One region of the Streptomyces nitrosporeus genome, then DNA from elsewhere that is predicted to be linked to it. Evidence: predicted binding sites of a transcription regulator. Region 1 holds the regulator's gene; the other holds the start of a gene.
The links. The regulator HrcA, encoded in region 1, represses chaperone genes, less so after heat shock. The targets are predictions, from matches to a motif close to TTNGCACTCNGNNNNNCNGAGTGCNAA.
Positions count from the first base shown of each region.

Region 2: groL (chaperonin GroEL) is a predicted target of HrcA. The motif match lies at 2,969-2,995, and genes of this name have one in related genera.

Region 1 is NZ_CP023702.1:5,313,842-5,320,950, forward strand. Features, by position in the region: gene CP967_RS23415 (ABC transporter substrate-binding protein) at 1-604, opposite strand, end outside; gene CP967_RS23420 (DUF3097 domain-containing protein) at 794-1,612, opposite strand; gene CP967_RS23425 (MBL fold metallo-hydrolase) at 1,638-2,360, opposite strand; gene hrcA (heat-inducible transcriptional repressor HrcA) at 2,524-3,540, shown strand; gene dnaJ (molecular chaperone DnaJ) at 3,541-4,680, shown strand; gene CP967_RS23440 (nitronate monooxygenase) at 4,847-5,920, shown strand; gene CP967_RS23445 (16S rRNA (uracil(1498)-N(3))-methyltransferase) at 5,917-6,660, shown strand; gene CP967_RS23450 (histidine triad nucleotide-binding protein) at 7,032-7,109, shown strand, end outside.
Region 2 is NZ_CP023702.1:3,350,900-3,358,008, forward strand. Features, by position in the region: partial or broken gene CP967_RS14785 (ABC transporter ATP-binding protein) at 1-248, opposite strand, end outside; gene groL (chaperonin GroEL) at 1,220-2,842, opposite strand; gene CP967_RS14800 (cold-shock protein) at 3,213-3,419, opposite strand; gene CP967_RS14805 (MoaD/ThiS family protein) at 3,893-4,168, opposite strand; gene thrC (threonine synthase) at 4,198-5,496, opposite strand; SAM riboswitch class I at 5,515-5,642, opposite strand; gene CP967_RS14815 (glucosyl-3-phosphoglycerate synthase) at 5,795-6,745, shown strand; gene CP967_RS14820 (alpha,alpha-trehalose-phosphate synthase (UDP-forming)) at 6,829-7,109, shown strand, end outside.

The DNA of each region.
Region 1 (7,109 bases):
CGCCCACGGCGACCAGGACGGTCAGCAGCCAGCCGATCTCGCCCAGCAGCACACTGAGTACGGCGATGAACACGGCCCCCAGGAAGGTCTCCGGCCGCACCGACGCGATCAGCGAACTCCACCAGGTGCCCGGCCCCGAGGCGGACGCCCGCCAGCGCAGCCGCCGCAGCTCGGCCAGGATGCGCTCGTCGCGGACCCGGGGCGGGAGGCCGCCGGGCAGCGCGGAGGCGGCCTGCTCGATGGCGTCCAGGAGACGGGAGCGGGGGAAGGAGAAGGGCTTGTACTGCGAGCTGCCCCGGGTCTCCCACGGTTCACGGGTCAGCTCCCGCACCAGGGAGAGCGCCGCCTCGTACGGGGTCCCCCCGGACCCGTGGGGCATCTTCACCGGGACCCGGCGCAGCCGGTTCGCCCGGTGGACCAGGTGGACGATCTGCTCGACCCGGCCGTCGATGTCCGCACCGGCCCCCGCGTCGGCGGCCTGGGCGACCACCAGCGGCATCACCGGCCGGTTGACCCGGTACTGGTCGATCAGCTCCTGTACGAGGTGGAAGACGGCGGACGCCGCCTCGTTCTCCGCACTGTCCCGCCACACTTCGCGTGCCATCCGCCCCCTGCCTCCCCGGGGCCCGCGAACAGGATCGGTCCCGCGATCCGGAGGAAGGGCCCCAGCCCGTCCAGCTCCTCAGAAGCTGCCGTCCAACTCCTCGCCTCACCTCTCAATAACCGATGGTGCGCATGTGGCGCAGGCAATCATCCCGATCGGTACCGGATCCTCTTCGACGGACCCGGGACATCACGCAGGAACAGTGACGAAGTCGATCAATTCCTCGACGCGGCCGAGGAGTTGGGGCTCCAGGTCCTTGTAGGAGTGGACCTTGGAAAGAATGTGCCGCCAGGCGGCACCGGTGTTCGGCGGCCACCCCAGCGCCCGGCACACCCCGGTCTTCCAGTCCTGGCCGCGCGGCACCGCCGGCCAGCCGGGAATGCCCACGGAAGCGGGCTTCACGGCCTCCCACACGTCGATGTACGGGTGCCCGACCACCAGCACGTCCGGACCCGTGACCCCGGCCGCGATACGGGACTCCTTGGAACCCGGCACCAGATGGTCGACCAGCACCCCGAGCCGGGCGTCCGGGCCGGGGGCGAACTCGCGGACGACCGCGGGGAGGTCGTCGACACCCTCCAGGTACTCCACCACCACGCCCTCGATGCGCAGGTCGTCGCCCCAGACCCGCTCCACCAGCTCGGCGTCGTGCCGGCCCTCCACGTAGATCCGGCCCGCCCGCGCCACCCGGGCCCGCGCCCCCGGCACCGCCACCGAGCCCGACGCCGTACGGGAGGGGCGGGCCGGGCCGCCCGCCGACGGGCGTACCAGGGTGACCACCTTCCCCTCCAGCAGGAAGCCGCGCGGCTCCAGCGGGAACACCCGGTGCTTGCCGAAACGGTCCTCCAACGTCACCGTCGGCCCCTGGGCCGTCTTCTCGCACCGGATCACCGCACCGCAGAAACCCGTCGTCACCTCCTCGACCACCAGATCGGGCTCGGCGGGCACCTCGGGGGCGGCCGACGGCTTCTTCCACGGAGGGGTCAGATCCGGCTGGTAGCTGCGCATGCGCCGACGATACGACGCGCCCCGGTCACGACACGCCGAACCGCTCGGCCAGCCGGTCCCGCTGGGCCCGCACGAACGCCGCGTCCACCACGGCCCCGTGCCCCGGCACGTACAGCGCGTCCTCACCGCCCAGTTCCAGCAGCCGGTCCAGCGCGGCCGGCCAGCGGCGGGGCACCGCGTCGGGGCCCGCCTGCGGCTCCCCGGACTCCTCGACCAGGTCGCCGCAGAGCACCACCACGGGAGAGCCCGGCACCAGCACCGCCAGGTCGTGGCCGGTGTGCCCCGGGCCCACGTTGGCCAGCAGCACCTGGAGGCCGCCGCCCAGGTCGAGCGTCCACTCGCCGCTCACCTGGTGGCGCGGGACCACCAGCGCGTCGGTCGCCGCCGTGGCCTCGTGCTCGCCCATCCCGTGGCGCACCGCGTCCTCCCGCAGCCGGGCGGCGCCTTCCGCCAGCAGCTCCGCCGTGCCGACCGCCCCGTAGACCTCCGCCCCGGCGAAGGCCGCGGTACCCAGGACATGGTCGAAATGGGGGTGGCTCAGTGCGATGTGCGTCACCCTCCGGCCGAGCAGCCGCTCCGCCTGGGCCCGCAGCTCGGCCCCCTCCCGGAGCGAGGAACCCGTGTCGTGGAGCAGCACCCCCTCCGTCCCGGCGACCAGCGCGGCGGTCGCGTCCCAGACGGGAAGGCGCCTGCGGCCCACACCGTCGCCCAACCGCTCCCAGCCGAGGTCTTCCCAAGAGACGTCCATACGGCGACGCTATCGGGACGGCCCGCGCCCTCCCGCGACGGCGTGGCCGGTCGCCCTTGCCCCCGGACCGCCCCGCCCCCGTACACTGACCGGGGAGTTGTTGGCACTCGCCCGCACAGAGTGCCAGGCAGGCACCGGAGAACCACAGCTGGAGGTGTGCGCGATGCTCAGCGAACGCAGACTCGAGGTACTGCGCGCCATCGTCCAGGACTACGTCGGCACCGAGGAGCCCGTCGGCTCCAAGGCGCTGACCGAGCGGCACAACCTGGGAGTCTCCCCGGCCACCGTCCGCAACGACATGGCCGTGCTGGAGGACGAGGGCTTCATCGCCCAGCCGCACACCAGCGCGGGGCGCATCCCCACGGACAAGGGGTACCGGCTCTTCGTCGACAAGCTGGCGGGCGTCAAGCCCCTGTCGTCGCCGGAGCGCCGCGCGATCCAGAACTTCCTGGCCGGCGCGGTCGACCTGGACGACGTCGTGGGCCGTACGGTCCGGCTGCTGGCGCAGCTGACCCGGCAGGTCGCCGTCGTGCAGTACCCCTCGCTGACGCGTTCGACGGTGCGCCACGTGGAACTGCTCTCGCTGGCCCCCGCCCGGCTGATGCTCGTCCTGATCACGGACACCGGCCGGGTCGAACAGCGTATGATCGACTGTCCTGTTCCGTTCGGCGAGACCTCTCTGGCCGATCTGCGTGCCCGGCTCAACAGCCGGGTCGTGGGGCGCCGCTTCGCGGACGTCCCGCAGCTGGTGCAGGACCTTCCGGAGTCCTTCGAGGCAGAGGACAGGGGGGCCGTGTCCGCGGTCCTGTCCGTCCTCCTCGAAACTCTGGTCGAAGAGACGGAGGAGCGGCTGATGATCGGCGGCACCTCCAACCTCACCCGCTTCGGGCACGACTTCCCTGTGATGATCCGGCCGGTGCTGGAGGCACTGGAGGAGCAGGTCGTGCTGCTGAAGCTGCTGGGTGAGGCCAAGGACTCAGGCATGACCGTACGGATCGGGCACGAGAACGCCCACGAGGGCCTCAACTCCACGTCCGTCGTCGCGGTCGGCTACGGTTCGGGCGACGAGGCAGTCGCCAAACTCGGCGTGGTCGGACCGACCCGCATGGACTACCCCGGAACGATGGGAGCGGTACGCGCAGTGGCACGTTACGTCGGACAGATCCTGGCGGAGTCGTAAGTGGCCACGGACTACTACGCCGTACTCGGCGTGCGCCGCGACGCGTCCCAGGACGAGATCAAGAAGGCATTCCGCAGGCTCGCCCGCGAGCTGCACCCGGATGTCAATCCCGATCCGAAGACCCAGGAGCGGTTCAAGGAGATCAACGCCGCCTACGAGGTGCTGTCGGACCCGCAGAAGAAGCAGGTCTACGACCTCGGCGGCGACCCGCTGTCCGCCTCGGGCGGCGGCGGTGGCGCCGGCGGCTTCGGGGCCGGCGGCTTCGGCAACTTCAGCGACATCATGGACGCCTTCTTCGGCACGGCGTCGCAGCGCGGGCCCCGCTCGCGCACCCGGCGCGGCCAGGACGCCATGATCAGGCTGGAGATCGACCTCAACGAGGCGGCCTTCGGCACGACCAAGGACATCCAGGTCGACACCGCCGTCGTCTGCACCACCTGCAGCGGCGAGGGGGCGGCCCCCGGCACCTCCGCGCAGACCTGTGACATGTGCCGCGGCCGCGGTGAGGTCTCCCAGGTCACCCGGTCCTTCCTCGGCCAGGTCATGACCTCGCGCCCCTGCCCGCAGTGCCAGGGCTTCGGCACGGTCGTGCCCACCCCGTGCCCGGAGTGCGCCGGCGACGGCCGCATCCGCTCGCGGCGCACCCTGACCGTGAAGATCCCCGCGGGTGTCGACAACGGCACCCGGATCCAGCTCGCGGGCGAGGGCGAGGTCGGCCCCGGAGGCGGCCCGGCCGGCGACCTGTACGTCGAGATCCACGAGCTGTCGCACCCGGTGTTCCAGCGCCGCGGCGACGACCTGCACTGCACGGTCACCATCCCGATGACGGCGGCGGCCCTCGGCACCCAGGTGCCGCTGGAGACGCTGGACGGCCTGGAGGAGATCGACATCCGCCCCGGAACCCAGTCCGGGCAGTCGGTCCCCCTGCACGGGCGGGGCATCACCCACCTGCGCGGCGGCGGGCGCGGCGACCTGATCGTGCACGTCGAGGTGACCACCCCGACGAAGCTGGACCCCGAGCAGGAACGCGTACTGCGCGAACTGGCGCAGATGCGCGGCGAGGAGCGGCCCACCGGGCAGTTCCAGCCGGGCCAGCAGGGCCTGTTCTCCCGGCTGAAGGACGCCTTCAACGGCCGCTGACCCCGGTCCCGCCCTTCCCGCGCCGCCCGCCGGTCCCGTACCGGCGGGCGGCGCGGCGCGTTCCGGCGGGGGACGGGCCCGGGGCGGGACCGGGGCGCACCCCGGTACGCCGGGGTGCCTCCGGGCCGCATTCGGTACGCCCCACCGGACGTGGGACGATTCGTCCATGTCCCTGGCGCTGAACGGCCTCTGCCGCTACCCCGTCGTACAGGCCCCGATGGCCGGTGGTGCCTCCGGTCCGCCGCTGGCCGCCGCCGTCTCCGACGCCGGAGGGCTCGGTTTCCTCGCCGCCGGCTACAGGACGGCCGACGGGATGCGCGACGAGATCGGGCGGCTGCGCGGGATGACCGGGCGGCCCTTCGGCGTGAACCTCTTCATGCCGCAGCCCCCGCCCGCCGGCACCGACGCCGTCGAGGCCTACCGCCGGCGGCTCGCGGACGAGGCCGTCCGGTACGGGACCCCGCCCGGCGACCCCGGGGGCGACGGCGACGACGGCTACGAGGCCAAGATCGCGATCCTGCTCGACGACCCCGTGCCCGTGGTCTCCTTCACCTTCGGCTGCCCCGCGCCCGAGGTCCTCGGCGCGCTGGCCGGGGCCGGTACGTTCACCATGGTGACGGTCACCTCGGTCCAGGAGGCCCGCGACGCCCGGCGGGCGGGCGCCCAGGCGGTCTGCGTCCAGGGCACCGAGGCCGGCGGCCACCGCTCCACGCACCGGGACGACCCGCAAGGCGGGCTCACCGGGACCGGGCTCCTCAGCCTCCTCGCCGAGGTCCGCGAGAGCGTCCGGATCCCGGTCGTCGCGGCCGGCGGGCTGATGCGCGGCTCCCAGATCGCCGCGGTGCTGGCCGCCGGGGCCGAGGCCGCGCAGCTGGGGACGGCGTTCCTGCCCTGCCCCGAGTCCGGTGCCCACCCGCTGCACAAACAGGCCCTCACCGACCCGCTGTTCGTGACGACGGCCCTGACCCGGGCCTTCTCCGGCCGCCCCGCACGCGGGCTGGTCAACCGCTTCGTCCGCGAGCACGGGGCCTGCGCCCCGGCCGCCTATCCGCAGGTGCACCGGATGACCGGCCCCCTGCGCAAGGCCGCCGCCCTGGCCGGGGACGCGCAGGGCATGGCCCTGTGGGCGGGCCAGGGCCACCGGATGGCACGCGCGCTGCCCGCCGGTGAACTCGTGGAACTGCTCGTCGCGGAAATGGACGCCGCAGCCGCGGCCGTGAGTGGGAGGAGCGCCCGGTGACCGCACCGGTCTTCGTCGTCGGACAGCTGCCCGGAGGGCCGGAGTTCGTCCTGGACGGCCCGGAAGGGCGGCACGCCGTATCGGTCAAGCGGCTGGCCCCCGGGGAGGAGGTCGTCCTCACCGACGGGCACGGCCGCTGGACCCGGGGCCTGGTCCGCGCGGCCGAGGGGAAGGACCGCCTGGTCGTCGAGGTGGGCCCGGTCCAGGAGGACCCCGCCCCCGAACCCCGCGTCACCGTCGTCCAGGCCCTCCCCAAGGGGGACCGGGGCGAGGTCGCCGTCGAGACGATGACCGAGACCGGGGTCGACGTGATCGTGCCCTGGCAGGCCGCGCGCTGCATCACGCAGTGGAAGGGCGACCGCGGCCTCAAGTCACTCGCCAAGTGGCGCACCACGGCACGCGAGGCCGGCAAGCAGTCGCGCCGGACGCGCTTCCCGGAGGTGACCGGGGCGATGACGACCAAGCAGATCGCAGCCCTGCTGGCCGGGGCGGACTTCGCAGGGGTCCTGCACGAGGACCGCGAGGCCCCGAGCGCCGCGCTCGCCACCGCCGAACTCCCCGCCCGCGGCTCGATCGTGCTGGTCGTGGGCCCGGAGGGCGGTGTCTCCCCGCAGGAGCTCGCCGCCTTCGCCGAAGCCGGCGCCCCGGCCTACCGGCTCGGCCCGAGCGTGCTGCGCACCTCGACCGCGGGGACGGCCGCCGCGGCGCTGCTGATGGGGCGCACGGGCCGCTGGGGCTGACCCCGGCCCGGGTCCCGGGACCCGCCGCGGCTCCCGGGACCCGCCGCAGCCCGCTCCCGGACCCGCCGCGGTCCGTCCCGGGTCCCGCCGGACCCGTCGCAGGCCGCCCTGGATCCCGCCGGGCCCGCCGCGGCCCGCCCCGGGTCCCGCCGGGCCCAGCGACCGGGAGCCCCCGGATCCCGCGGGGCCCGGCACCGGGAGTCCGCCGCGGCCCCCGGACCCCCCCGAGCCCGTCGCGGCCCGCGCCGGGCTCGGGGCGCGGAGCCGGATAGCATGCCGGGGTACCGAGAGCACGCCCACCGGGCGCGTCGCACGCGAGTGCCCCGCACCGCGCGTACGACCGCTCACCACGCGACCGAGGAGGCCGGACCATGGCGGGAGAGCCGCAGACCGACTGCCTGTTCTGCAAGATCGTCACGGGGGACGTCCCGGCGACCGTCGTGCGCGAG
Region 2 (7,109 bases), 2.0 Mb from region 1:
GACAGCACGCCCGCTCCCGCCAGCACCCGCCGGTGCGGGCGGATCCGGTCCAGCAGCAGCCGTATCGGCGGGGTGTCAGGCGGCCCCCCGGGCCCCCATCCCGTCACCCCCGGACCGGCCGGCCCGGTCCCGGCGGTCCGGGGGCCGTGTGCCCCGGACGCCCTCGTGCCGGTGAACGCGCCCTCGGTGTCCGGTGGTTCCTGGCCCTCCGGCTCTTCCCGGTCCGCCCGCCGTGTCGTCGTGCCCATCCGGTCCCCCTCCGTGCGCCGAGACAGTCGTCAGCGGACGGAGGTCGGCGGCCTCCGCCTGCTCCCCGGCCGTTCTCCCCGCCTGCGCCCAGGCGTGCGGGGAGAACGGCGGCGTGGTCCGCGCACCCGCGCACCAGTCGGACCAGGTCCCCGGCATCCGGCCGACCGACCGGCACGACCGCGATGGAGCGGGGCAGGCAGCCGTAACCGCCCGCGCAACGGCGGCTGGTGCCCACCACGCTCCCGTACAGCTCCAGGGTGTCGCCGTGGGCTGCGGGACGCGCACCCCGCCCGATGCGGGCCGTCACCCGGCGCAGCCTCCCGGACGCGACCGGGCCAGGACGAAGGCGGCGGCGACCCGACCCGCACCGTGAGCCCGCCGGGCACACAACCGCGGCGGGGCATCGTCATCTCGGCAACCGCGTAACCGGAGTTACCGATGTGCAGCGTGTGAGTGCCAGGCCCATCATTTCCGCTTCCCGGCCGGTTATGTGCGACCGCGATGAACTTTCGGAACTTGGCCTGATCATTCGTCCGGTCACCCGCGACCAGCCGCCCCACCGGCACCCGGCCTGTCGCCAGGACCGTACCGAAGCCGCCTCAAGAGCCTTGCCATCCGCACGGACGGCCTTGTCACGGCCTCGCCCCGCTCGGGCGCCGGGCACCGGCCCTGGTCCGCGCCACCGCACCGGCGCACCGCGGCGGCGCGGGGCGACTTCACGTACTCATCCGGCCACAGCCGCCCGCATTTTTGTTGCACAAGCAACCAAAATGCGGGCGGCTGTGGCCCGGGAGCATCCCGGGGCACCCCCGGAACGCGGAACGACGCCGGCCCCCGGGACGAATCCCGGGGGCCGGCGTCGGACAGGTGGTGCGAGGGGCCATGGCCCCGCGGAGTGTGACTCCGCGGTGCCGGGCTCCCGTCGAGCCGCTGATCCCGGAGGGCCAGCCGGACCGCTGATCCCAAAGGATCAGAAGTCCATGTCACCGCCCGGCATGCCGCCCGGAGCGGCCGCGGCGGCCTTCTCCGGCTTGTCGGCGATGACGGCCTCGGTGGTGAGGAAGAGCGCGGCGATGGACGCGGCGTTCTGCAGGGCGGAGCGCGTGACCTTCGCCGGGTCGAGGATGCCCTCGGCGATCATGTCGACGTACTCGCCGGTCGCGGCGTTGAGGCCGTGACCGATCGGCAGGTTGCGCACCTTCTCGACGATGACGCCACCCTCGAGACCACCGTTGACGGCGATCTGCTTGAGCGGGGCCTCCAGGGCCAGCTTCACGGCGTTGGCGCCGGTCGCCTCGTCGCCCGTGAGGTCCAGCTTCTCGAAGACGGCCGTGGCCTGGAGCAGAGCCACGCCACCACCGGCGACGATGCCCTCCTCGACGGCGGCCTTGGCGTTGCGCACCGCGTCCTCGATGCGGTGCTTGCGCTCCTTGAGCTCCACCTCGGTCGCGGCACCGGCCTTGATGACGGCCACGCCGCCGGCCAGCTTCGCGAGGCGCTCCTGGAGCTTCTCGCGGTCGTAGTCCGAGTCGGAGTTCTCGATCTCGGCACGGATCTGGTTGACGCGGCCGGCAACCTGCTCGCTGTCACCCGCCCCGTCCACGATCGTGGTCTCGTCCTTGGTGATGACGACCTTGCGGGCGCTGCCGAGCAGGTCCAGGCCGGCGTTCTCCAGCTTGAGACCGACCTCCTCGGAGATGACGGTGCCACCGGTGAGGATGGCGATGTCGCCGAGCATGGCCTTGCGGCGGTCACCGAAGCCCGGGGCCTTGACGGCGACGGACTTGAAGGTGCCACGGATCTTGTTGACGACCAGGGTCGACAGGGCCTCGCCCTCGACGTCCTCCGCGATGATCAGCAGGGGCTTGCCCGACTGCATGACCTTCTCCAGCAGCGGAAGGAGGTCCTTCACGTTGCTGATCTTGGAGTTGACGATCAGGATGTACGGGTCGTCGAAGGACGTCTCCATACGCTCCATGTCGGTGGCGAAGTACGCCGAGATGTAGCCCTTGTCGAAGCGCATACCCTCGGTGAGCTCCAGCTCCAGACCGAAGGTCTGGGACTCCTCGACGGTGATGACGCCTTCCTTGCCGACCTTGTCCATGGCCTCGGCGATCTTGGCGCCGATCTCGGTGTCGGCAGCGGAGATGGAGGCCGTCGAAGCGATCTGCTCCTTGGTCTCCACGTCCTTCGCCTGCTCCAGGAGGGCGGCGGAGACGGCCTCGACGGCCTTCTCGATACCACGCTTCAGAGCCATCGGGTTGGCACCCGCGGCGACGTTGCGCAGGCCCTCGCGGACGAGCGCCTGAGCGAGAACGGTGGCGGTGGTCGTACCGTCGCCGGCGACGTCGTCCGTCTTCTTGGCGACCTCCTTGACCAGCTCCGCACCGATCTTCTCGTACGGGTCCTCGAGCTCGATCTCCTTGGCGATGGAAACACCATCGTTGGTGATCGTGGGCGCGCCCCACTTCTTCTCGAGGACGACGTTACGGCCCTTGGGGCCGAGGGTGACCTTGACGGCGTCGGCGAGCTGGTTCATCCCGCGCTCGAGACCGCGCCGTGCCTCCTCGTCGAACGCGATGATCTTGGCCATGTGAAGTGGTCCTCCCGGACAGGGGTGGATTGCTCCGGACCGAGTGGCGCCCGCGACGGACGGCCTGCCTGCCCAGTGGTTCCTTGCCCCACGGAGCGTGCGGGCCTCACCGGCCCGGTCCAAGTTCTGTCACTCTCACTAGGAGAGTGCTAACGCCAATAATTAGCACTCGACCCCTCCGAGTGCAAGCGCCTTCGAAGAAGGCTCCCCTCCGGGGTGGTGGCCGGGCGACGGGCGGGAGCGGGGCCTTCTTCCCGCCGCGGGCGGCCGGGTCGCTCCGGTGCGCCGTTCACGCACGCAGGGCCCGTACCTCCCTGCGGAGGTACGGGCCCTGCGTGCGTGAGTAGTGTTGTCGACCGACGCGCCGAGCTCAGCCGACGGCGAGCTTGACCATGTCCGCCTGGGGCCCCTTCTGGCCCTGCGAGATCTCGAACTCAACTCGCTGACCCTCTTCGAGGGTGCGGTACCCGTCCATCTGGATCGCACTGTAGTGGACGAAAACATCCGCACCACCGTCGACCGCGATGAAGCCGTACCCCTTCTCCGCGTTGAACCACTTGACGGTGCCCTGAGCCATGCCTAACTCCCCTATTACTGGCCCTTGCACGAGCCCGCACTTCGCGGGCCCGGGTCAGAAGTCACCCTCCGACAGGAGAGGGTGGCGTGCGTCGGAACGCGTCGACCGCGGCTGAATGTATCTGTCCAACTGCCCTCTGCAACAGGTCAATCGGACGAGAATTCTGAGCGCAGCTGAACGCCCGGATGCGGAAATCGGAGGAGATTCCAGGGCAAGTCGGGCCTGACAAAGGCCACTTATCACTCAAGACGTACACGTACTTTGGCTGCATCTTGTCGCGGCCGGGCGCATTCTCATATGCGGGCGGCATGGGCAGCGGAGGGGGCTTCCCCAACTGTACCGTGCTCAACCATGCAGAATTGCCCCCTCCGCTTCTCTCGCGGAGGGGGCAACTGTGTTCGTACGGAGCGGAGGGGACGTGCCGGGCCGCCGTCACCGGACCGGTGGGTCCGGCGAGGGCACGGCTCCCGGGCTCAGCCGCCGGCGACGGCCGGGATGATCGAGATTCCGGCGCCGTCCGGGGTGGGCGTCTGCAGGCCGCTCTCGAAACGCACGTCGTCGTCGTTGACGTAGACGTTCACGAAGCGGCGCAGCTTGCCCTGGTCGTCCAGGACGCGGGCGCCGATGCCCGGGTGGTTCTTCTCCAGGGACTCGATGACCTCGGAGAGGACCGCGCCCTCCGCCTCGACCTCGGCCTGGCCGCCCGTGTAGGTGCGCAGAATGGTGGGGATACGGACCTTGACGCTCATGTGGGTGCCTTCCTTCGGTCCCGGGGTGGTCAGTTGGCGGCGGCGAGGCCCGCGTCGCGGAACGCGTCCAGGCTGGGCCGGATCGTCGCCGTGAGGCCGGTCGTGGGGGCGACCGCGTCGAGGGTCTTCAGCCCGTCACCGGTGTTCAGCACGACGGTGGTCAGCGACGGGTCGAGCAGGCCCGCCTCGATCAGCTTCTTCGTCACGCCGACCGTCACCCCGCCCGCGGTCTCCGCAAAGATTCCCTCGGTGCGGGCCAGCAGCTTGATGGCGTCGACGACCTGCTCGTCGTTCACGTCCTCCACCGCGCCGCCGGTACGGCGGGCGATGTCCAGGACGTACGGGCCGTCGGCCGGGTTGCCGATCGCCAGCGACTTGGCGATGGTGTTCGGCTTCTGCGGGCGCACCACGTCGTGGCCGGCCTTGAAGGCGGTGGACACCGGGGAGCAGCCCTCGGCCTGGGCGCCGAAGATCTTGTACGGCCGGTCCTCGACGAGACCCAGCTTGATCAGCTCCTGGAGACCCTTGTCGATCTTCGTGAGCTGCGATCCGGACGCGATCGGGATGACGATCTGGTCGGGCAGCCGCCAGCCGAGCTGCTCGCAGATCTCGTACGCCAGGGTCTTGGAGCCCTCGCCGTAGTACGGGCGGAGGTTGACGTTGACGAAGCCCCAGCCCTCGCCGAGCGGGTCGCCGATGAGTTCGGAGCAGAAGCGGTTGACGTCGTCGTAGTTGCCGTCGATGCCGACGAGTTCGCCGCCGTAGACCGCGGCCATGACGACCTTGCCCTGCTCCAGGTCCTTCGGGATGAAGACACAGGAGCGCAGGCCGGCGCGGGCGGCCGCGGCGCCCACGGCGCCGGCGAGGTTGCCGGTGGAGGAGCAGGAGAGCGTGGTGAAGCCGAAGGCGCGGGCCGCCTCGACGGCGATCGCGACGACACGGTCCTTGAAGGAGTGCGTCGGGTTGCCGGAGTCGTCCTTGACGTACAGGCCACCGGTGACGCCCAGTTCACGGGCGAGGTTGTCGGCCTTGACCAGCTTGGTGAAACCGGGGTTGATGTTGGGCTTGTCCGCGACATCCGCCGGGACCGGCAGCAGCGGCGCGTAGCGCCAGATGTTCTCCGGGCCCTCGGCGATGCGCTTCTTCAGCTCCTCGGGAGAGCCGCTCGGCAGGTCGTACGCCACTTCGAGCGGCCCGAAACAGGACGCGCAGGCGAAAACGGGACCGAGCTCGAAACGCTCGCCGCATTCGCGGCAGGAAAGCGCCGCGGCGGGACCGAAGTCCACGGTGGAAGAATCAGTGTTCGCTGCAACAGTCTGCACAGCCATGATGGCGGAGGCCCTTTCTCCTCATCTTCCTTGCGACGTATTTCGCCACAAGACGGAATTGGCACCTTCCCTACCGTGACCTCGCGGTCGGCAGGAGGGTTGCCGGGACTTCAACGGGCCGTTCCCTCAGTCCCTCTGGATGAGCGCTATGGCACCGGACCACGGTCCGGGCATTTTTCACGGACCGGACCCGGGATGCGGGTGCCGTCCGTGTTGCTCAAGACTGTAACCGAAGCCCCGGGCGATGGAGAGAGTCGTCCGTACCGCGAGATGGATCACACAACAGGGAGTACCGACGGTGCTGGAAGAGGTCGAACGCTGGCTGAGCAGGCGTTCCTGGGCAGCAGCCGACCGTCCGTTGGACCGCCTCACGACGGCCCGGGCGAAGGATCCCCACCGTGCGAGCGTCAGCGTCGTGCTGCCGGCGCTGAACGAGGAGGCGACGGTGGGCGCGATCGTCGCGGAGATCCGGCGCGAACTGATGGAGAAGGTCCGGCTGGTCGACGAACTGGTGGTCATAGATTCCGGTTCGACCGACGGCACCGCCGCCGCCGCCCGTGAGGCGGGGGCCAGGGTGGTGCACCGGGACGTGATCCTGCCCCGCATACCCGCCGTCCCCGGCAAGGGGGAGGTCCTGTGGCGGTCGCTCCTCGTGACCAGCGGTGAGATCGTCTGCTTCATCGACGCCGATCTCCGGGACTTCTCCGCGGACTTCGTCTCCGGGACCGTCGGCCCCCTGCTCACCGACCCCGGCGTGCAGTTCGTCAAGGCCATGTACGACCGGCCGCTCGGTGAGAGCACAGGCCAGGGCGGCCGTGTCACCGAGCTGATGGCCCGCCCGCTGCTCAACCTGCACTGGCCGCAGCTGGCCGGTTTCGTCCAGCCGCTGGGCGGCGAGTACGCGGTGCGGCGCTCCCTGCTCGAACAGCTCCCCTTCCCCACCGGTTACGGAGTGGAACTGGGCCTCCTCGTCGACGCCCTCCACACGGTCGGCCTGGACGCGCTCGCGCAGGTCGACGTCGGGGTGCGCAGACACCGCCATCAGGACGGCCGGGCACTGGGGCGGATGGCCGCGACGATCTACCGCACGGCGCAGCTGAGGCTGTCCCGGGGCCATCTGGTGCGGCCCGAGATCACCCAGTTCGAACGGGGTGAGAACGGCTTCGAACCGCTCACCTATCCGGTGGACACCGTGGAACGGCCGCCGATGGCCGAGGTCGCGGAGTACCTCTCCCGCCACGCGGCATAGCGTTCCGGCCGTGCCGGGGGCCTGGGCGGGTCCGGCCGCCGGATGACGTTTGACGGCTTGCCCGACGGGCTAGGTTCGGGTACATGGTCGCCCAGAACTCCGCCCAGGTCCTCGTCGCGTCCAACCGCGGCCCGGTGTCGTACGCCCTCCACGAGGACGGCTCGATCGGCTCCAGGAGGGGCGGGGGCGGGCTGGTCTCCGGCCTGAGCGCCGTCGAGGACAAGGTGTGGGTCTGCGCGGCCCTCGGCGACGGGGACCGGGAGGCCGTCCGGCGCGGGGTGTCCGAGCCGGGCGTACGGATGCTCGACATCGACCCCGCCGTGCACGCGGACGCGTACAACGGCATCGCGAACTCGGTGCTCTG